4 regions of the Streptomyces hamibioticus genome follow, and region 3 is predicted to be linked to each of the others. Evidence: riboswitches for the same ligand, from Rfam matches in the RefSeq annotation. Region 3 holds a riboswitch; each other region holds the start of a gene.
What was found. Region 3 has a riboswitch for cyclic di-AMP ahead of ACLGIH_RS13810 (transglycosylase SLT domain-containing protein). Riboswitches for the same ligand answer to the same signal wherever they lie in the genome.
Positions count from the first base shown of each region.

Region 1 (5,272 bases), 2.1 Mb from region 3:
ATGCTCGCCGGCTTCGGGGTGATGGGCCTGGGCCGCCACCACCCCGTCCTCCGCAAGGCGCTGCACGACGTGCTCGACGCCTCGCTCGCCGACCTGACCCGCTTCGACTGCCCTCCGCTGCCAGGTCTGCTGGCCGAGCGGCTGCTGTCGTACAGCCCGCACCTGGAGAAGGTGTTCTTCGGCAACAGCGGCACCGAGGCGGTGGAGACCGCGCTGAAGTTCGCCCGGTACGCGACCGGCCGGCCCAGGGTCCTGTACTGCGCGCACGCGTTCCACGGGCTGACGGCCGGCTCCCTGTCGGTCAACGGCGAGGCGGGGTTCCGGGACGGCTTCGCCCCGCTGCTGCCGGACACCGCCGTCCCGCTCGGCGACCTCGACGCCCTGGCCCGGGAACTGAACAAGGGCGACGTCGCCGCGCTGATCGTCGAGCCCATCCAGGGCAAGGGCGTGCACGAGGCCCCGCCCGGCTACCTGCGCGCCGCCCAGGAGCTGCTGCACCGGCACAAGGCGCTGCTCATCGCCGACGAGGTGCAGACGGGCCTGGGGCGGACCGGGACCTTCTACGCCTACCAGGACGAAGAGGGCGTCGAGCCGGACCTGGTGTGCGTGGCCAAGGCGCTCTCCGGCGGATACGTCCCGGTGGGGGCCACTCTCGGCAGGGACTGGATCTTCAAGAAGGTGTTCTCGTCGATGGACCGTGTGCTGGTGCACTCGGCGAGCTTCGGTTCCAACGCCCAGGCCATGGCCGCCGGGCTCGCGGTGCTGCACGTGCTGGAGGACGAACAGGTCGTCGCCAACGCGGCGGCCATGGGCGAGCGGCTGAAGTCCCGGCTGACTGCGATGGCGGACTCCTACGAGCTGGTCTCCGACGTGCGCGGGCGGGGGCTGATGATCGGCATCGAGTTCGGCCGGCCGCGGTCGATGAAGCTGCGCAGCCGGTGGTCCATGCTGCAGGCGGCGCGCAAGGGGCTGTTTGCACAGATGGTGGTCGCCCCGCTGATGCACCGGCACCGCATCCTCACCCAGGTCTCCGGCGACCACCTGGAGGTGATCAAGCTCATCCCGCCGCTGATCATCGGTGAGCGGGAGGTGGACCGGTTCGTGGACGCCTTCACCGAGGTCATGGACGACGCGCACAGCGGCGGCGGCCTGATGTGGGACTTCGGCAAGACGCTGGTGAAGCAGGCGGTGGCCGGCCGCTAGGGATCTTTTGCCTCAGAGGCAAGAAAATTGCCCCGGGGGCAAGGCTCGGGCTGAATGGAGGCATGAACTCTCCCGAGTCCGCGCCGGACGGACCCGCCGGGACGGTGTCCGTCGTGGCGCCACAGCTGCGCGCCCTGCGCCGGCGGGCCGGTCTCACGCTGGAGGCGGCGGCCCGCGCCGCGGGGCTGTCGCCCGCCCATCTCTCCCGGCTGGAGACCGGTCAGCGCCAGCCCTCGCTGCCGATGCTGCTCGCGCTGGCCCGGATCTACGGTACGACGGTCTCGGAGCTGCTCGGCGAGACGGTCGCGGACCGCGACGCCGTCGTCCGGGCGGCCGACATGGAGCCGACCCGGGCGGGCGGCTGGACGTACTGGCCGGCCGGCGCGCCCGGGCGCGGGATGCAGGCGCTGCGGGTCCACGTGCCCTTCGGCTCGCAGGGCGACATCGTGCGCGTGCACCCCGGCGAGGAGTGGCTCCACGTCCTGCGGGGCCGGCTGCGGCTGCGCCTCGGCGACACCGTGCACCGGCTCGCGCCCGGCGACAGTGCGCACTTCGACTCGCTGACCCCGCACTGGATCGCCGCCGTGGACACCGACGGCGTCGACCTGCTGTTCGTCCACACGCTGCTGCAGAGCCCCACGGCCGCGCTGTGCCTGGGGCACGCCCCCGGGGAGACGCCGTGAGCGACATGGAGGAGAAGTTCCCGCGTGCGCTGTGGGTGCGGCTGATCGTCTACATCGCCGTGGGGCACGTCTTCGCCGCCTTCGTCTACCTGCTGTTCGAGGCCGGCGCCAAGTAGCCGGGGCGGTGGCGGGGCGGTGGCGTGGCTCAGTCGAGCAGGCGCTCGCGCAGCCGCTCCCGGATGTCCGGTGTGATCCGCAGACCCCGCTCCAGATAGGTGTCGACGCCGCCCCAGGTCTCCTCGATCGTGTCGAAGGCCGCCGCCAGGTATTCGGCGCGGGCGTCGAACAGGGGGCTGAGCAGCTCCATGACCTCGGGGGAGTAGGCCGAGTCGGAGCTGCCGCTGCGGCGCACCTTGTAGCGGCGGTGGGCGGCGCCCGACTTCAGGTAGTCCTCGACGATGGCCTCGCGCTCCACGCCCACGGCGAGCAGCGTCACCGCCACCGACAGGCCGGCCCGGTCCTTGCCGGCCGCGCAGTGCATCAGGGCGGGCACGCTGTCCTCGGCGAGCGCGTGCAGCACCTGGGAGTGCTCCGCCGTGCGCTCCTTGATGATCATGCGGTACGAGGCGATCATCCGGTGCGCGCCCTTGCCGTCCGCCAGGATCTCCCGGAGCTGGTCGAGGTCGCCGTCGCGGACCATCTTCCAGAACTCGGCGCCGTCGGCGGGGTCGGACAGCGGCAGGTTCACGTTGCGCACGCCGGGCAGCGCGATGTCCGGGCCCTCGAGCTTCTGGTCGGCCGCGTTGCGGAAGTCGAAGATCGTGTGCAGCCCCAGGGAGTCGAGGAAGGCGGCGTCCTCCGCGGTGGCGTGCGCCAGGTGGCCGCTGCGGTACAGCACGCCGTACCGCACCCGTCGGCCGTCCGCGGTCGGCAGTCCGCCCACGTCACGGAAGTTGCGCACACCGGCCAGCTCGGGCTCGGTCGACGGGACCTGCTGCGTCACGGGGACTCCTCCCACTCCGCCCCGCCGACGCTGCTCGTCGACGGGCACCGACTCGACGATACGGCATCCCTTGCCTGGGGCAATGAGTTGTCCACAGGCGGTACACCGGGCACGACGCCGGGCGACTCGATGCGGCACTTATTCATTGGTGGTGCATTCGGGAATTCTGTCCGAATTGGTGTCTTAGTTCCAACTCGCTCTGGAATAAGGGGGGCTGGAGAGGCGGTGCGTGAGGAGGGTCATATCCGTGACGGTGCGTTGCCCATCATGCTCACGTAATTCCAGCTGTTTTCAAGGGTGTTTGCCGGTGATGGTGCCCGGAGAGTCGACGGAGTGTGACCACTCTTTCCCCAAGGGGATCACGTGAAAACCCCGCATCGGGAAACCGTCGCTTGTTTCTGTGCGTCTTGGTCCCTTACGTTCACCACCGATCCGGACGGACGCCTAATCCTGCCGCCGACCGGAGCCCGCACTCACCCACACCCGTACACGGCAGGAGCGGGGGACCCACAGGTATCACCGCCTGTTCCGGTCTCCGGAACGGCTAGGGGTTAAGCCGTGCTTCGGCCCGGCCGGGCATCTCCAGCCCGAACCCGACAGCTCACCTCGTAGGCGCCGGAGAGGAATTCGCCATGCCCGCGAAGGGTAAGCACCGCCGTACCAAGACCCAGCGTCTGACCCGCGTCATCGCTTTCGCCGGAACCGGTGGAGCCGCGCTCGCGCTCCCGCTCATGGGTGCTGCGAACGCCCAGGCCGCTCCCGCGCAGTCCGTGTCCGAAAAGGCCGTTTCCTCCCTTCCGGTGGCCCAGCAGAAGGCCGCCGAGAAGAGCGCCGGCACCGCCGGCAACGCGAAGTCCTCGGACAAGCGCACCTACACCGTGCGCTCCGGTGACTACCTCGCGAAGATCGCCGACGAGCAGAACGTCGACGGCGGCTGGCAGCAGCTGTGGGCCGACAACCTCCAGGCCGTCGGCGAGGACCCCTCGCTCATCCACCCGGGCCTGAAGCTCGCCATCGGCGGCGCGGCCGAGGCGGGCGCCGGCAAGTCGTCCGGCAAGTCGTCGAAGGCCGCCGAGCCGTCGAAGCCGGCCGCGCCGCAGAAGCAGAAGTCGTCCTCGGACGCCCCGGCGAAGGAGTCCTCCTCCGAGGGCGCCCGCGCTCAGTCCGCCGGTACCTCCGCCAACGCCTCCAGCGGCTTCGTCTCCCCGGTGCCGGGCGGCACCGTCGGCACGCCGTACCGCCAGTCGGGCAGCATGTGGTCCAGCGGCTACCACACCGGCACCGACTTCGCCGTCCCGACGGGCACCTCCCTGAAGGCCGTGGGCGCCGGTACGGTCGTCTCGGCCGGCTGGGCGGGCGCGTACGGCAACCAGGTCGTCCTCAAGCTGGCCGACGGCCACTACGCCCAGTACGCCCACCTGTCCTCGCTCTCCGTCTCCAGCGGTCAGTCGGTGAGCGCGGGCCAGCAGGTCGGCCTCTCCGGCTCGACCGGCAACTCGACCGGGCCGCACCTGCACTTCGAGATCCGCACCACGCCGAGCTACGGCTCCGACGTGGACCCGGTCGCCTACCTGCGCTCCAAGGGCGTCTCCCTCTGACGCTCCGCCTCTCGCGCGACCGAAGGCCGGACCCCGATCCCCGGGTCCGGCCTTCGGTGCGTGCGGGTCCGGAAGCGGGGCCGGGAAGAGGGCCCGGGAATGGCGGCCCGTGGTTCCGGAGTTGGCAAATGATTTACGAGTGGCCTTTCTCACCGCCCGTCAACCCCTGCCTACGGTCGCGTAAGTCACATTCCACGGTGAATCATGGTGCGACGTGGCAGACGATTCGAAGAGTGACAGCAGATCAGTGATCGGGTCGTACGTGGCGGTGGGGGACAGCTTCACCGAGGGCGTCGGCGACCCCGGCCCCGACGGGGCGTTCGTCGGCTGGGCCGACCGCCTCGCCGTCCTGCTCGCCGACCGGCGGCCCGAGGGCGACTTCGGCTACACCAACCTCGCGGTGCGCGGGAAGCTGCTCGACCAGATCGTGGCCGACCAGGTTCCCAGGGCCGTCGAACTCGCCCCGGACCTGGTCTCGTTCTGTGCGGGCGGCAACGACATCATCCGGCCCGGCACCGACCCCGACGAGGTGGCCGAGCGGTTCGAGCGGGCGGTCGCCGAGCTGGCGGCGGTGGCCGGCACCGTCCTGGTGACGACCGGGTTCGACACCCGCAGGGTGCCGCTCCTCAAGCACCTGCGCGGCAAGATCGCCACGTACAACGGACATGTGCGGGCCGTCGCCGACCGGTACGGCTGCCCGGTGCTCGACCTGTGGTCGCTGCGCAGCGTGCAGGACCGCCGGGCCTGGGACACGGACCGGCTGCACCTGTCGCCCGAGGGGCACACGCGCGTGGCGCTGCGCGCCGGACAGGTGCTCGGCCTCCCGGTCCCGGCCGACCCGGAGC
Region 1 is NZ_JBKKQY010000001.1:1,033,975-1,039,246, reverse strand. It holds gene ACLGIH_RS04775 (aspartate aminotransferase family protein) at 1-1,203, shown strand, start outside; gene ACLGIH_RS04770 (helix-turn-helix domain-containing protein) at 1,266-1,886, shown strand; gene ACLGIH_RS04765 (DUF6126 family protein) at 1,883-2,002, shown strand; gene ACLGIH_RS04760 (tyrosine-protein phosphatase) at 2,032-2,829, opposite strand; cyclic di-AMP (ydaO/yuaA leader) riboswitch at 3,294-3,457, shown strand; gene ACLGIH_RS04755 (M23 family metallopeptidase) at 3,462-4,427, shown strand; gene ACLGIH_RS04750 (SGNH/GDSL hydrolase family protein) at 4,675-5,272, shown strand, end outside.
Region 1: it holds a riboswitch for cyclic di-AMP, as region 3 does, so the genes downstream of both, ACLGIH_RS04755 (M23 family metallopeptidase) here and ACLGIH_RS13810 (transglycosylase SLT domain-containing protein) in region 3, are expected to answer to the same signal.

Region 2 (5,272 bases), 1.3 Mb from region 3:
CTCCGGCGAGGGCGGTGGCGGGCGACGGGCGGGAGGAGGCGGGTGTTCCGTCGGGGCCGATCCGGTCGTAGCGTACGGTGGCGATGAACTCGCCGCCCACCGTGGCCGCGAGTCCCACCCTGTCCACGAAGTCGTGGTGCGTGAAGCGGTGGACGTCCTTGGCGGACAGGCGAGGGTACGGCGCGAAGAAGCGGTAGTACTTCGACTCGTCGGAGACCTGCTCGTAGAAGCTGACCAGGCGCTCGGCGTCATCAACGGTGATGGGGCGGACGCGCGCGGTGCCGCCGTCGCGCAGCACCACGTCGGCTTCCCAGTGGGCGGGGTACTCGTGCCGGTCCGGCGAGGTCTGCATGGGCCCCAGAGTACGGCTCGCGTGCGACAACGGCGCGAGGCAGTCTGTGGGGGACGCCCCGGGCTCCCCGGGCTTCCTGGGCAACCGGGCGACCGGGACAACAAGGACGAACACGAGCGATGACGAGGTCGGGCCGAGGCCGCGGTCCGACCACCGTCCCGCAGCGGTGTGCGCCGCTGCGGGCACGCTTCACGATATGGGAAACTGGTCTAGACAACCCTGAACACCTGAAGGGCAGCATCACATGGCTGAGCGCCGCGTCAACGTCGGCTGGGCCGAGGGCCTCCACGCCCGTCCCGCCTCCATCTTCGTCCGAGCCGCCACGGCCACAGGCGTCCCGGTGACGATCGCCAAGGCCGACGGCAACCCCGTCAACGCGGCCTCCATGCTGGCCGTCCTGGGCCTGGGCGCCCAGGGTGGCGAGGAGATCGTGCTCGCCTCCGACGCCGAGGGCGCGGACGCCGCCCTGGACCGGCTGGCGAAGCTGGTCTCCGAGGGGCTCGAGGAGCTTCCCGAGACCGTCTGAGGCAGCCGCCTCCCAGCGGTCCGCAACACCGAAGGGCTCGTCCGGATTACCGGGCGAGCCCTTCGCATTTCGCTTTTTACGGGCGGCAGGAATCAGTCGCGCCCCAGGGAAAAGAAAATCCCCTCGAATTATCGGCCCCTCTTGTGTACGACGCCCGCGTTAATTCCGCAGGCTCGGCGTGTTTACGGCACGTTGCGAGTTCCTCACACGGCCCGTCCGCTCACCCCCGGAGGCGAGGCGCAGCCGGTGCGCCGCCGCCGACCGTTCGGTGTGCAGCGCGGTGAGCGCCCGCGCGCGCTCGCCGTCGCCGCGGGCCACGGCGTCGACGATCGCCCCGAGCTCCGCCCACGACTCCGCCGGCCCGGCCGGCGCCTCCACCGCGTACATCCAGGCGATCTTGTGCCGCAGCTGGGCCAGCATCGCGATGAGGGCGGGACTGCCGGAAGCCTGGGCGAGCGTCTCGTGGAACCAGCCGTTCAGGGAGCGCAGGTCGTCGCTGGTGCCCTGGCGGGCGCGGGCCTGCCCCAGCCGGACCAGACCGCGCAGCACCTTGAGATGGGCATCCGTGCGGCGCTGGGCGGCCCGCGCGGCACCGAGGGGCTCCAGCAGCAGCCGCATCTCCAGCAGGTCGGCGGCCTCCTGCTCGGTGGGTTCCGCCACGCACGCGCCCGCGTGCCTCCGGGTCACCACGAAGCCCTCGGCCTCCAGGGTGCGCAGGGCTTCGCGCACGGGGACGCGGGAGACGCCGTAGCGGCGCGCGAGGAGTTCCTCGGTGAGCCGGCTGCCGCGCTCGTAGACACCGGCGACGATGTCGTTTCGGATCGCCGTGCAGACCGAGTGCGCCGGAATACGCATGACCGACCTCCGCATTGATCCCGTGCACCGCCGATGATTGACACGTGTTCCGTGACTCTATGGCAATGCGCGGGAATTTCCGACGGCGAGCCGGAATTCATGACTGTTTTTTGGTCAGCCGCAGCGTGCGGAAACACCGAAAGCCCCGGCACGGGGGCCGGGGCCTGCGAGCGCCGTCACGCCCGGGGGCGCGGGCGGCCGGCGGAGGTCGTCAGAGGCTGACGCCGTGGGAGCGGAGGTAGGCCACGGGGTCGATGTCCGAGCCGTACTCCGGGCTCGTCCGGGCCTCGAAGTGCAGGTGCGGTCCGGTGGAGTTGCCGGTGGAGCCGGCGAGGCCGATCTGCTGACCGGGAACGACCGCCTGGCCCACCGAGACGCCGATGGAGGACAGGTGCCCGTACTGGGTGTAGGTGCCGTCGTGCATCCTGATCACGACCTGGTTGCCGTACGCCCCGCCCCAGCCGGCCTCGACGACGGTACCGACGCCGACCGCGCGCACGGAGGTGCCGGACGCGGCGTGGAAGTCGATGCCGGTGTGGCTGCCGGAGGACCACAGGCCGCTGGTGGCCCGGTAGGCGGTGGACACGTAGGAGCCGCTGATCGGGGCGACATAGGTGGTGAGGCGCTTGCGCTCGGCCTCCCGGGCGGCGCGCTCCTTGGCCTCGCGGGCCTGCTCGGCGGCCACCTGCGCGGCCTCGGCCGCCCTCTTGCGCGCGGCCTCCCGGGCCTGCTTCTCGGCGGCGGCCTCCTCGGCCGCCTCCCGCTGGACGGCGGCCTGGGTGTCTATCTGCTGGGCCACGGAGTCGCCGATGGTGACGACCGGGGTGAGGCCGGTCTGCTCGGGGGCCGGCTCGGCGGCGAGCGCCGGTGCCGTGAGGGTGCCGACGACACCCGAAGTGGTGAGGGCCGCGACCCCCGCCGCGCGGGCGGTGGTGCGCTGCATCCGGCTGGGCCGGCGGTGCTTGCCGGTGGCGCGCGTGAACGCCATGAACAGGCTCGTCCTTTCCTTCCCTCTCGCCTACCGGGTTAGCTGACGGGTTCGGAGCAGGAAGGTCTCCTACGGACCCCCTCGCTGTGCGCGGGCGTCCGATTCACCCCAGGGACTGCGGTGGGTCCCCGGCTCCCCTGGCTCGCGCCGTACGGGGACTCGGCGATGGCTGTCCGGTGTCGCGGGTGCGACGCAATGCCTGACGAACAGCCCGGAAGACGCTAAGGCGGGGGACTTTCAATTCCCAAACGAAACAGCGGTTTTGTTGCGCACACCACAGGCCAGACAGGCATCTCTCCCTCAATTCAGACATAGCGGGGCCCTGGTGACACTTGCGTCACCAGGGCCCCACGCGCGCGTGCCGCCGGACGGCCCGCCGTCCGGCGGCTACTCGGCCGTCACGACGGTGACTTCACCGATCCCGAGAGCCTCGACCGGCTCCTTGATCTGCGCCGCGTCGCCGACGAGGACCGTCACCAGACGGTCCACCGGGAAGGCGTTCACGACCGCCGCGGTGGCCTCCACCGTGCCGGTGGCGGCGAGCTGCTGATAGAGCGTCGCCTGGAAGTCGTCGGGCAGGTGCTGCTCGACCTGGTCGGCCAGCGTGCTCGCCACGGCCGCCGCGGTCTCGTACTTCAGCGGCGCCACCCCGACCAGGTTCTGCACGGCGACGTCCCGCTCGGCGTCGGTCAGCCCCTCCGCGGCGAGCGTGCGCAGCACGGTCCACAGGTCGGCGAGGGCCGGACCGGTGTTCGGGGTGTCGACGGATCCGCTGATGGCGAGCATCGCCGCGCCCGTGCCGTCCGGTGCGGAGCGCAGGACCTGGCCGAACGCCCGCACGCCGTAGGTGTAGCCCTTCTCCTCGCGCAGGACGCGGTCCAGGCGGGAGGTGAGCGTGCCGCCCAGGCAGTACGTGCCGAGCACCTGGGCGGGCCACACGCGGTCGTGCCGGTCGGCCCCGGTACGGCCGATCAGCAGCTGGGTCTGGACGGCGCCGGGGCGGTCCACGATCACGACCCGGCCGGTGTCGTCGGCGGACACCGGGGGCACCGGGCGCGGTTCGGCGGCGGACCCGGTCCACGCGCCGAGCGTGTCACCGAGCAGCGCGTCGAGGTCGACGCCGGTGAGGTCGCCGACGACCACGACGGTGGCCGTGGCGGGGCGGACGTGCCGCTCGTAGAAGGCGCGTACGGCCGCGGAGTCGATGGCGGCGACCGTCTCCTCGGTGCCCTGGCGCGGGCGCGACATGCGCGAGTCGGCCGGGAACAGCTCCTTGGACAGCTCCTTGGCGGCCCGGCGGGAGGGGTTGGCCAGCTCATGCGGGATCTCGTCGAGCCGGTTGCGCACCAGCCGCTCAACCTCGCTGTCGGCGAAGGCGGGGGCCCGCAGGGCGTCGGCGACCAGACCGAGGCCCTTGGCCAGCCGGGAGGCCGGCACCTCGAGGCTGAGCCGTACGCCGGGGTGGTCGGCGTGCGAGTCGAGGGTGGCGCCGCAGCGCTCCAGCTCGGCGGCGAACTCCTCGGCGGAGAGCTTGTCGGTGCCCTCGGAGAAGGCGCGTGCCATGATCGTGGCGACGCCGTCGAGGCCGGCCGGCTCGGCTTCCAGCGGTGCGTTCAGGAGTACCTCGACGGCCACGACCTGCTGGCCGGGGCGGTGGCAGCGCAGCACGGTCAGGCCGTTGCCGAGCGTGCCGCGCTCGGGGGCCGGGAACGCCCAGGGCTTGGGCTCGCCCGCCTGCGGCCGGGGGTGGAAGTCCATGGTGGCGAGCTCGGTCACTTGGCCGCCTCCTCGTTCTCGTCGGTGGCGTCGTCGGCGGCGGCGGCTTCGTCTGCTTCGGGCGCGGTCGGCTCGTAGACGAGCACCGCGCGGTTGTCGGGGCGCAGGCGGGCCTTGGCGATCTCCTGGACCTCCTCCGCGGTGACCTCCAGGACGCGCTTGACGGCGGTCAGGGCGAGCTGCGGGTCGCCGAACAGGACGGCGTACCGGCACAGTTCGTCGGCGCGGCCGGCGACCGTGCCGAGCCGGTCCAGCCACTCGCGCTCCAACTGGGCCTGGGCGCGCTCCATCTCCTCCGGCGTCGGGCCCTGCTCGGCGAACCGGGCCAGCTCCTCGTCGATGGCGGCCTCGATGACGGGCACCTCGACGTCGCCGGAGGTCTTCACGTCCAGCCAGCCGAGCGACGGCGCCCCGGCGAGCCGCAGCAGGCCGAACCCGGCGGCCACGGCCGTGCGGTCACGGCGGACCAGCCGGTTGTAGAGGCGGGAGGACTCGCCGCCGCCCAGGACGGTGAGCGCCAGGTCGGCCGCGTCGCACTCGCGCGTGCCGTCGTGCGGCAGCCGGTAGGCGGCCATCAGGGCGCGCGCCGGGACCTCCTCCTCGACGACCTCGCGCAGCTGCTCGCCGATGATCTCGGGCAGCGAGCCGTCGCGCGGGGCGGGCTTGCCGTCGTGGGCGGGGATGGAGCCGAAGTACTTCTCGATCCAGGCGAGGGTCTGCTCGGGGTCGATGTCGCCGACCACCGACAGGACCGCGTTGTTCGGCGCGTAGTAGG
Region 2 is NZ_JBKKQY010000001.1:1,826,551-1,831,822, forward strand. It holds gene ACLGIH_RS08175 (bifunctional acetate--CoA ligase family protein/GNAT family N-acetyltransferase) at 1-352, opposite strand, end outside; gene ACLGIH_RS08180 (HPr family phosphocarrier protein) at 597-878, shown strand; gene ACLGIH_RS08185 (GntR family transcriptional regulator) at 1,038-1,733, opposite strand; gene ACLGIH_RS08190 (M23 family metallopeptidase) at 1,945-2,721, opposite strand; cyclic di-AMP (ydaO/yuaA leader) riboswitch at 2,734-2,896, opposite strand; gene ACLGIH_RS08195 (M16 family metallopeptidase) at 3,109-4,497, opposite strand; gene ACLGIH_RS08200 (M16 family metallopeptidase) at 4,494-5,272, opposite strand, start outside.
Region 2: it holds a riboswitch for cyclic di-AMP, as region 3 does, so the genes downstream of both, ACLGIH_RS08190 (M23 family metallopeptidase) here and ACLGIH_RS13810 (transglycosylase SLT domain-containing protein) in region 3, are expected to answer to the same signal.

Region 3 (5,272 bases):
GGCGCCGGCGCCTCGGCGTCGAACTCGCCGTCCTCGGTGACCTTCGCGCCCTTGGGCGGCGTGAAGTCGAAGGTCGAGGCGGCCGGCTTGGCGAAGCTGACCTGGGTGAAGCCCGCGTCCACGACGGCCGCGCCGCCGCTCGCCGGGGTCAGCGTGAACTTCAGCGGCAGCCCGGTCTCGGCGTCCACGGCTATGGTGATCGCCCCGACCGTGGTACCGGACTGCTTGGGGTCGATGACGAGCCGGTACGCGTCCCGGCCGGCCACCTGGGCGGTGCCGTCGACGGTCACGGACGTGGTGTCGTCGACCGCCTTCAGGGCCTCCTCCGCGAAGTCCTTCGGCATGGCCGGCACCTCCTCGCGCGGCCTCTCGGCGCGGTCGGAGACGGTCGCGTGGTAGACCTCGTTGGACTTGCTGTCGTAGCCCCAGACGTCCTTGCCGTCGTGGATCAGGCTGTACTCGGCGGCGTCCTGGAGCAGCGACAGCTTCTGCCGGTCGGGGCCGTCGGCCGCGACCCGCAGCGTGTGCGTACCGGACGCCAGCTCCGTGAGCCGGGCCGACGGGTCCGCGGCCGAGCCGCCCTCGTCGCCCGCGCCGGGACCACCGGGCATCAGGCCGCTCTCCAGGCCGCCGAGGTCCGGCAGTCCGAGGTCGGTGCTGATCTTCACCGTGCCGGACAGCTGCTCGACGTCCGACTTGGCCATCTTTTCGAGGAGTTGCTGGGCGGTGATGTCCGGGAGGTCGGGATCCCCGGAGTCGGCGAGCGCGGGAACGAGCCCGATCGTGGCGGCCGCCACGCCCATCACCGTGACCGGGACGACGTACCGCGCGGCCTTGCGCCGCCGCCCCGCCCGGCGCTCCTCGTCCTGTCCGGCGGTCGTGTTGCCGTCGGATTCGTACGGTGCCATGTGTGCCCTACCTCCGTCGTCGGCGGCGGCTGACTCGCGACCTCGCACTTGTCCACCCCTGAGCCGCCATTCTCACCCGAATCGGTGAGGAGTGGTGTTTTCCGTGGTGTCCATCTCACCAAATCGGCCACGCAGAAGCGTCAGACCGCGGAGCCAACTCCGCGTACTGCTGGGGTATGACACCGAGGGCGGCAACCTCCCCCGACCAGTAGGGGTCTTGTGACGTGCGTCACCCCTGCGCGAGGGCGGAGAGCAGGACGGGAGGCAGGGCGCGCGCTTCCGACCGGCCGTCCCCAGCCGGTCCCGACGCTCCCGGCCGGCCGCTCCGAGCCGGCCCCGACGCTCCCCGCCGGGCGCGCCTAACCGGCCCGGTGCACCACCGCGTCGCACAGCTCCACCAGCGCGGTCTTCGCGTCGCACTCCGGGAGCGGGGCCAGCGCGGCACGGGCGTCCTCGGCGTAGCGCACGGTGTCCCGCCGGGCCTGCTCCAGCGCGGGGTGGGCGCGCAGCAGGCGCAGCGCCTCCGCGTGGCGCTCGTCGTCGGTGAGGTCGGAGTCGAGCAGCTCGCACAGCGCGCGGTCCTCGGCCAGCCCCAGCCGGGCGGCCCGCTCGCGCAGCCGCAGCACCGGCAGGGTCGGGATGCCCTCACGCAGGTCCGTGCCCGGGGTCTTGCCCGACTCGTGCGAGTCGGAGGCGATGTCCAGCACGTCGTCCGCGAGCTGGAAGGCGACGCCGAGCCGCTCTCCGTACTGGGTGAGCACGTCCACGCGCGCCTCGTCGGCACCGGACATCATGGCGCCGAACCGGCAGGACACCGCCACCAGCGAGCCGGTCTTGCCACCCAGCACGTCCAGGTAGTGCTCGACCGGGTCCCGGCCGTCCTGCGGCCCGGCCGTCTCCAGGATCTGCCCGGTGACCAGCCGCTCGAACGCCAGGGCCTGCACCCGGACCGCCTCCGGCCCCAGGTCGGCGAGGATCTGCGACGCCCGGGCGAACAGGAAGTCGCCGGTCAGGACGGCGACCGAGTTGCCCCAGCGGGTGTTCGCGCTGGGCACCCCGCGGCGCACCGCGGCCTCGTCCATCACGTCGTCGTGGTAGAGGGTGGCGAGGTGGGTCAGCTCGACGACGACGGCCGACGGGACGATCCCGGGGGCGTACGGATCACCGAACTGCGCCGAGAGCATCACCAGCAGCGGCCGGAAACGCTTGCCGCCGGCCCGCACCAGGTGCTGGGCGGCCTCGGTGATGAAGGGCACCTCACTCTTGGTTGCCTCGAGCAACCCTTCCTCGACAGCCGCCATCCCGGCCTGGACATCGGCTTCCAGAGCCTGGTCCCGCACGCTCAGCCCGAACGGCCCGACGACGGTCACGAGGGGTCTCCTGTCTGCTGGTGTCTACTGGCGGTTACCCGGTTTGTCGATAGGTCGCTGCCATCACTCAAGTCAGCGTATCCGGTCACGTTTCGATCACCGCTAGCGCCCACCGTTACAGGCCGGTCGGTATCGGATCATGAACGGTATATTTTTGATCAGGTGATATGAGCAAACTTTGATCGATATCGACGGGCGGGCGCGACCTCGACGCGCGCCCGACATGTGGCACTCGACACCTGCCGCTCGACACCCGGCACCCGGCACCCGGCACCCGGCACCCGGCACCCGCGACAGCAGGCCCGCGCCCCGGCGCCACCGCACCGCCCCCCGAGCCCGCCCGGCACCGCCCACCTCCACCCGATCGGCCACCCCCGCTCCCCGTCGAAGATCCCGTCACCCCTCCCAACGGCCGGCCCTCCGCGAACGTCACCCATTCGACGCGCAAACCCGCGTTCCCGCCCAGGACTGGGCGGTTGGCTCGCAGTTGAACTGATTGCCCGATTTGCCGGGCTTGTTGACCCAGGTGAATTGGCTCACGCGGCACCCGCGGCCGGCCGTCGCCCCGCGCCCCCTCCGCCCCTTTGCCCTGTAGGCCAGTTGGGCTTGGCGCACGCAAAGGATCAAGCACGCCGAAATTGATGGATCAAGGTCAAAAGGCCGCTTGTGTGAATCCCGCACTTGTTCCGGACATGTGCTCTCGCATACGTTCCCGGCCTGTCGGGCGGACGCCGAGTCCTGCCGCCGCCCGGACGGACACCCATTCGACCAACTCACGCACGGCAGGAGCGGGGGACCCAGGTAAGTCGCCGCGCCGGTCACGGACCGGAGCGGCTCGGGGTGAAGCCACGCCCGTCAGGGCGCGGCCGGGCACCTCCCGCCCGAACCCGACAGCTCACCTCGCAGGCGACGGAGAGGAACATCAGCATGCCCGGACGTGGTAAGCACCGCCGCCAGAGAACCAATCCGCTCACCCGAAGCGTCATCGCCGCCGGCACCGGCAGCGTGGCGCTCTCGCTCCCCCTCATGGGCGCCGCGACCGCGCACGCCGCCCAGCCGCCCCAGAGCGCCCCGGCCGCCGCCCAGTCGGCGCCGCAGGCCGCACAGGTGGCCAAGTCCCTCACGTACACCGTGGTCAAGGGCGACACCCTCTACCGGATCGCCGACAAGTACGACGTGAGCGGCGGATGGCGTCAGCTCTACAAGGACAACGGCGCGACCGTCGGCGACGACCCGCAGCTGATCCGCCCGGGCCAGAAGCTGAAGGTGACGACGACGAAGGCGGACGCCGCCGAGAAGGCGGGCAAGGCGAGCTCGGCGACCAAGGCGTCCACGGCCTCCGCGCCGGCCACGAAGGCCGCCGGAACCGTCGCCAAGGCCACCACGGCCGCCGCGAAGACCTACGCGAACAACCTCGACGGCTGGATCCGCGAGGCGCTGGACGTCATGGCGCAGAACGGGATCCCCGGTTCGTACGAGGGCATTCACCGCAACATCATGCGGGAGTCCTCCGGCAACCCGCAGGCCATCAACAACTGGGACATCAACGCGGTCAACGGCACGCCGTCCAAGGGGCTGCTGCAGGTCATCGACCCCACCTTCCGCGCCTACCACGTGCCGGGCACCTCCTGGGACCCGTACGACCCGGTCGCGAACATCACGGCGGCGTGCAACTACGCGGCCGACCGGTACGGCTCGATCGACAACGTCTTCGGCCCGTACTGAGACGCCGGGCTACGGCCCGTACAGTCGCTCGAGGACGACGGCGATGCCGTCGTCCTCGTTCGACAGCGTGACCTCGTCGGCCACCGCCCGCAGCTCGGGATGGGCGTTGGCCATCGCCACCCCGTGGGCCGCCCAGTCGAACATCGGGATGTCGTTGGGCATGTCACCGAAGGCGATCGTCTGCCACGGGCTCGCCCCCAGCCGCTCGGCGGCCAGTGCCAGGCCGGTCGCCTTGGTGATGCCGCACGGCTGGAGCTCCACGGTCCCCGGCCCCGACATCGTGACCGTCGCCAGCGAACCGACCACCGCGCGGGCCGTCGCCGCCAACTGGTCGTCGGACAGGCCCGGGTGGCGCAGCAGCACCTTGCTGATCGGCGTACCCCACAGGTCGTCGCGCCGGTCGACCCGTACGGCGGGCAGAGTCGGGTGCGGCATCAGGTATCCCGGCTCGATGAGGGTGAGGCCGTCGACCCCGTCCTGGTCCACGGCCGCGTACACCTGCCCCACCTCCGCCTCGATCTTTCCCAGAGCCGTCTCCGCCAGCTCCCGGTCCAGGGTCACCGACCACAGCAGGCGGCCCGATCCGGCGTCGTACACCTGCGCGCCCTGACCGCACACCGCGAGCCCCGTGCAGCCAAGGTCGGCGAGGAGCGGCCGGACCCGGGGCGCCGGGCGCCCCGTCACCACCAGATGCCGCGCACCGGCCCCGGCCACCCGCGCGAGCGCGGCGAGCGACCGGTCGGACACGGTGTCGTCGCCTCGGAGCAGTGTTCCGTCGAGGTCGGTGGCGACGAGGGCATATGCGGTGGGGTCCATGATCAGAGAATACGGACATCGCGCCCCGCCGACTCACCAGCGGAACGCATGCGCACCAGAAGGCATCGGTCGAGGTCAAGATCAGGTGCACGCAAGGACGTTTGTGTCCGGAAACTGACGCATCAAGAGCTAAAGGCAGTTAAGGGCCTGTGCACCGGTTGGCAACAACATGGTCCGCTACCTACCCTCCGGGTCGGCCCGGGGGTACCTTCCTTGTGTCCAGGGGGACTTGATCGGGGGGTCGGGTTGGGCATCGGACGCATTCGTGTGCTGCAGCCGGAGGAGCTGGGCGAGGGGGAACGAGAGCACTGGCGCGACCTGCGCGCCAAGTCGCAGACGCCGCGGAACCCGTTCATGGAGCCGGAGTTCACCGACGCCGTGGGCCGGGTGCGGCCCGGGGCGCGGGTCGCGGTGCTGTACGAGGGCGGGGAGCCGGCCGGGTTCCTCCCCTAC
Region 3 is NZ_JBKKQY010000001.1:3,094,229-3,099,500, forward strand. It holds gene ACLGIH_RS13800 (LolA family protein) at 1-908, opposite strand, end outside; gene ACLGIH_RS13805 (polyprenyl synthetase family protein) at 1,268-2,278, opposite strand; cyclic di-AMP (ydaO/yuaA leader) riboswitch at 3,035-3,202, shown strand; gene ACLGIH_RS13810 (transglycosylase SLT domain-containing protein) at 3,206-4,003, shown strand; gene ACLGIH_RS13815 (HAD family hydrolase) at 4,013-4,819, opposite strand; gene ACLGIH_RS13820 (GNAT family N-acetyltransferase) at 5,087-5,272, shown strand, end outside.

Region 4 (5,272 bases), 850 kb from region 3:
CCTGGCACATCGCCCGGCAGCACTGGCGGTACGGAGCGGGAGAGCTGCGACGCTCCCTGGCCAAGGGAGCCTTCACGACGGCGGTGCGCAGACTGCTGCCCGCGGTGACGGAGGGCGACCTGGTGCCGACGGCGGCGGGGGTGCGGGCGCAGGCCGTCCTGGCGGACGGGACGCTGGTGGACGACTTCCTGATCCGGGAGGGGTCACGGGCGGTCCACGTACTGAACGCGCCGTCCCCGGCGGCGACGGCGTCCCTGCCGATCGGCCGGGAGGTGGCCCGCAGAGCACTGACGGCACTGGGCCGCTGCTGAGACGCGGGGCGCCGCCCGCGGCGCCGCGGGCAAAGGCAAAGGCAAAGGCAAACCGCACACACCGTAAAATCGACTCCACTGTGTCTGACTCCCACCACGCCCCCGAACACCCCACCGGTCGCGCGCCCGGCGGGTCGCTCCGCCGCGCCCGGGCAAAGGGCGAACCCCGCTTCCCCGACGGCCCCAAGGCCGACCCCGCCGGTGCGCACTTCGAGCGGCGGATCCGGAGCTTCCAGCCGCGCCGCAGCAGGGTGACCGCCGGCCAGGCGGACGCCCTTCAGCGGCTGTGGCACAAGTGGGGGCTGGACATCGACGGCCGACGCGTCATCGACCTCACCGATCTCTTCGGCAACGCCAACCCCGTCGTCCTGGAGATCGGCTTCGGCATGGGCGAGGCCACCGCCCGGATGGCCGCCGCCGACCCGGACACCAACATCCTCGCCGTGGACGTCCACACCCCCGGCCAGGGCAACCTGCTCAACCTCGCCGACCAGGACGGCCTGACCAACATCCGCGTCGGCAACGGCGACGCGATCATCCTGCTCCGCGAGATGCTCGCCCCCGACTCCCTCGACGGGCTCCGCGTCTACTTCCCCGACCCCTGGCCCAAGAAGCGGCACCACAAGCGCCGGCTGATCCAGCCGGAGTTCCTCACCCTGGCCGCCTCCCGGCTCAAGCCCGGCGCCATCGCCCACTGCGCCACCGACTGGGAGCCGTACGCCGAGCAGATGCTCGAGGTCTTCACCGCACACCCCGACTTCGAGAACACCCAGCCCGACGGCGGTTTCGCGCCTCGTCCCGCCCACCGTCCGCTGACCCGTTTCGAGGGCCAGGGACTGGACAAGGGTCATGTGGTGAACGACCTGCTCTTCCGCCGCGTACACCCCAGCCGAAAAGATCACCCCACCGGTGCCTGAAGCCGACCCCGCCCGCTCGCCGAGGTCGGCGCCCCCGTCTCGTTAGGGTCGATGCCGTGGCCACCTGCCCGCCGTACCAGCCGCCGGACCAGTCGCCGTACCCGCCCCCGATCCGCCACCTGGCCCGCACCACCGGCCACAACCCGCACCAGCCCCGCTGGTGGCAACGCACCTGGGTGCGTTACGGCGCTCTGAGCACCCTGCTCGCCCTCTCCGGCCTGGTCATCCTGGCCCTGGTCCGCGAGCAGACCGGCACGGAGGGCTTCCTGGTCGGCCTGGGACTCGCCGTCCTGCCCGTCCCCCTCCTGCTGGCCGCGTTCCGCTGGCTGGACCGCGTCGCGCCCGGCCCCTGGCGCGACCTGCTCTTCTCCTTCGCCTGGGGCGCCTGCGCAGCGGCACTGATAGCGATCGTCGCCAACAGCTTCGCGACCCGCTGGATAGCCACGGCCACCGCCGACCCGACCGGCGCCGACACACTCGGCGCCACCGTCATAGCCCCGATCGTCGAGGAGACCGCGAAGGCCGCCGCCGTCCTCCTGGTCTTCCTCTTCCGCCGCCACCACTTCACCGGCATCCTCGACGGCGTCGTCATCGCGGGCGTCACCGCGACCGGCTTCGCCTTCACCGAGAACATCCTCTACCTCGGCACCGCCTTCGGCACCGACCAGCTCGCCGGAGACCGCGGCATCGCCTCCGTCACCGCGGCGACGTTCTTCGTCCGCATCGTGATGTCGCCGTTCGCCCATCCGCTCTTCACGGTGCTCACCGGCATCGGCTTCGGCATCGCCGCGCTGTCCGCGGACGCCCGGCGGGCCGGACGCGTCCGCCGCATGCTGCTCCCGCCGGCCGGACTGCTCCTCGCGATGGGCATGCACGCCCTGTGGAACGGCTCGACGTCCTTCGGCGAGTACGGCTTCTTCGCCGTGTACGCGACCTTCATGGTGCCCGTGTTCGGCCTGCTCACCTGGCTGGTGATCTGGACCCGGCAGCGCGGGCTGCGCACCGTCCGGGCCGAGCTGGCCGCGTACGTCGCGGCCGGGTGGCTGGCGCCGGCCGAGCCCTTCGCGCTCGGCTCGATGCGCGCCCGCCGCATCGCCCGCGACCACGCCCGGCGCCACGCCGGGAAGGCGGCGGCACGGGCGGTGGCGGAGTACGAGGCGTACGCGACCTCGCTGGCGTTCCTCCGGCACCGGGGCGGCCGGGGCAGGGCGGGCGCCGACTTCGTCGTACGGGAACGGCGGCTGCTGGAGGAGCTGTGGCGGCGCCGGGAGGCAGCGCGCCCGGCCCTGGACTACGCGGCCCGGGCCACGGCACCGCCGGTACCCGTGATGCCCCCGCCCTGGCCCGCGTACGGCCCGCACCAGCCGTACGGGCCCTACGGGCGGCACGCACCGTACGCCCCGTACCCGCCGACCCGTACCACCACCCGTACCGCTCATGAACCGGCGCAACCAGCGCGACCGGCACAACCGGCAGCCCTGACGTCGGGGGGTCGCCGCCAGGACCGCCGGGGTTCAGGGCGGAGTGACCGTGAGGGCGTCAGACGTTGAGGCCCTTGCTCCGCAGCCAGGCCAGCGGGTCCACGCCGGAGCCGGACCCCTCGGGGTGCACCTCCAGGTGGAGGTGGGCCCCGGTCACGTTGCCCGTGGCGCCGACGCGGCCGATGACCTCGCCGGTGGTGACCTTCTGGCCGACGCTGACGCTGATGGAGGACTGGTGGGCGTACCAGATCTCGGTGCCGTCATCGAGGGTGAGCACCGTCTTGTAGCCGTACGACCCGTCCCAGCCGGCGGACGTGATGGTGCCGCTGTGCACGGCCTTGAGCAGCGTGCCCGTGGGTGCGGCGAAGTCGAGGCCGGTGTGGTGGCCGGAGGACCAGTAGGCACCGGCCTGCCCGAAGGTGGAGGAGATGGTGTACGAGGAGGTCGGCAGCGCGTACTGCTTGGCGAGCTGCGCCAGCCGCTCGGCCTCGGCCTTCTTGCGGGCCTCCTCTTCGGCCTTCTTCTTCGCGGCCGCGGCCTTGGCCTCCGCCTCCTGGGCCGCCTTCTCGGCGGCCTCCGCGGCCTTCTTCTCGGCGGCGGCCCGGGCCTCGGCGGCGGCCTTGCTCTCGACCTGGTCCTGCTGCTGTTCGGCCTGCGCCATGATCCGCGCCCGCAGCGCCTCACCGGCGTCGGCGGCGCCCTCGTCGGTGTCCGCGGACGCCACGGCGAGGTTGCTGAGCGGCGTCGCGGAGCCCTCGGGGGCCTTCTCCTCGTCCGAGATGAGGGAGCCGACGTTCGGCAGGTCGGGCATGGAGATCGACACCGGCGGCTTGCCGGTCTGCGCGCTGGCCATGCCGCCCGCTCCGACGGCGGCTATGACACCGACGCCGAGGACCGTGGAGCTGCGGGCGAGTCCGCCGCGCTGCTTGGCGACACGGTGCCGGCCGCGGACGGGCCGGACGGACTCCGCGGTGGGGTTCCACTCCTCCCACGGACCGTCGTCGCTGCGGGGTGCGCCATAGGCGAAGGTGTCGCTGTCGCGCTGGTTCGGCACGAACGGGGCCTCGGGGGCAGGCCGGTTGGACGCCACGTGGGCGTACTCCTTTCCTTCCTTCTCCGCCTACCGGGTTAGCTGACGGGTTCGGAGCAGGAAGGTCTCCTACGCGCGTATACGAGCCGTGTCTCCACGGCGCCATACGCGCGATTCACCCCAAGGTGGTGGTTCCCCGGTTCCTGCGCATCTCTGCGAAGGATTCGGCGCGTGCGCGCGGAGCCGCCTTCTGTGACGGCTGGGACGACCGCGCTGCGTTATCGAACGTTAATAGACCCGAGGCTCTTATTCCAAGCCGTTCCTCTTGATCATTAACGATCTCGCCACGGACACAGGCCCCAGGAGCGGCGAAAACCGGGCGAGTTGACTCGGCCTCAGCGCAGCCCCACCCGCCGTCGTTCAAGTTTCAACACCTGACGTTGTATCAGTTGTTATCGGAGGGCGCTCGACCGGTCACGACTCGTGACAATGATCAAGAACGGGTGATCAGGGGCGGATGATGAGGGCGGGTGGTCAGGGACCGTGCGGCCGGCGCACGGCGAGCAGCGCCATGTCGTCCGTCGTGCCGCCCCCCGTGTGCCGGTGCACGTCGTCGGCGAGCGCGTCGAGCAGTTCGCCGGGACGCCGGAACACCCGGCCGGCGAGCCGGGCCCGGGGGTCGTAGAACGCACCGCGGGCATCGCGGGCCTCGGACAGCCCGTCGGTGTGGAGCAGCAGCGTGGCCCCGCCGGGGAACCCGGTCTCCTCGGCCCGGTCGGGCCACCCGCCCAGCTCCCCCATGCCGAGCGGCAGGGCGGTGTGGCAGGCGGTCAGCGCGCGCAGGGTGCCGTCGGCGTGCAGCAGCAGCGGCGGCGGATGGCCGCGGTTGACGAGGCGCACGACCCCGTCGCCGTGCGGGAGTTCGGCGAGTACGGCGGTGGTGAAGCCCTCGTAGGCGTCCAGCCCCGCACGGCGGGCACCCTCGCGGGCCAGCGCCCGCTCCAGCCGCTGCGCGACCGCCTCCAGCGTCGCCTCCTGCTCGGCGGCCTCCCGGAACGCCCCGATCACCACGGCCACCGCCGCCACCGCGCCCATGCCCTTGCCGCGCACGTCCCCCACGATGAGCCGGACCCCGTGCGGGCTGTCCTGCACGGCGTACAGGTCGCCGCCGATGAAGGCGTCCGCCTGGGCCGCCTCGTAGCGGGCCGCGATCTCGAAGCCGCCGATCCGCTCCGCGGGCTCGGGCAGCACCGCCCGCTGGGCCGCCTCGGCGATCTCGCGGGCGGAGGCGAGGCGCTCGCCGGTCCGCCGCACGAAGGCGTTGACCAGGACGGCGAGGACCGCGACCGTCGCGATGGTGATCAGCTCGGTGATCGAGTCGATCCGATGGGCGACGCCGAGCGTGAGCTGCAACGTGCTCACGACGGCGACGGTCGCCGCCCCCGTGAGCACCGTGCCGCGCCGCGAGTAGAGCGGGGCGGCGATCAGGGGCGCGGCCGTGTACAGGGGCCCGGCGGTGAAGTACCGGGGGGT
Region 4 is NZ_JBKKQY010000001.1:3,942,450-3,947,721, reverse strand. It holds gene lhgO (L-2-hydroxyglutarate oxidase) at 1-311, shown strand, start outside; gene trmB (tRNA (guanosine(46)-N7)-methyltransferase TrmB) at 392-1,228, shown strand; gene ACLGIH_RS17770 (PrsW family intramembrane metalloprotease) at 1,285-2,778, shown strand; gene ACLGIH_RS17765 (M23 family metallopeptidase) at 2,768-3,799, opposite strand; cyclic di-AMP (ydaO/yuaA leader) riboswitch at 3,812-3,979, opposite strand; gene ACLGIH_RS17760 (PP2C family protein-serine/threonine phosphatase) at 4,274-5,272, opposite strand, start outside.
Region 4: it holds a riboswitch for cyclic di-AMP, as region 3 does, so the genes downstream of both, ACLGIH_RS17765 (M23 family metallopeptidase) here and ACLGIH_RS13810 (transglycosylase SLT domain-containing protein) in region 3, are expected to answer to the same signal.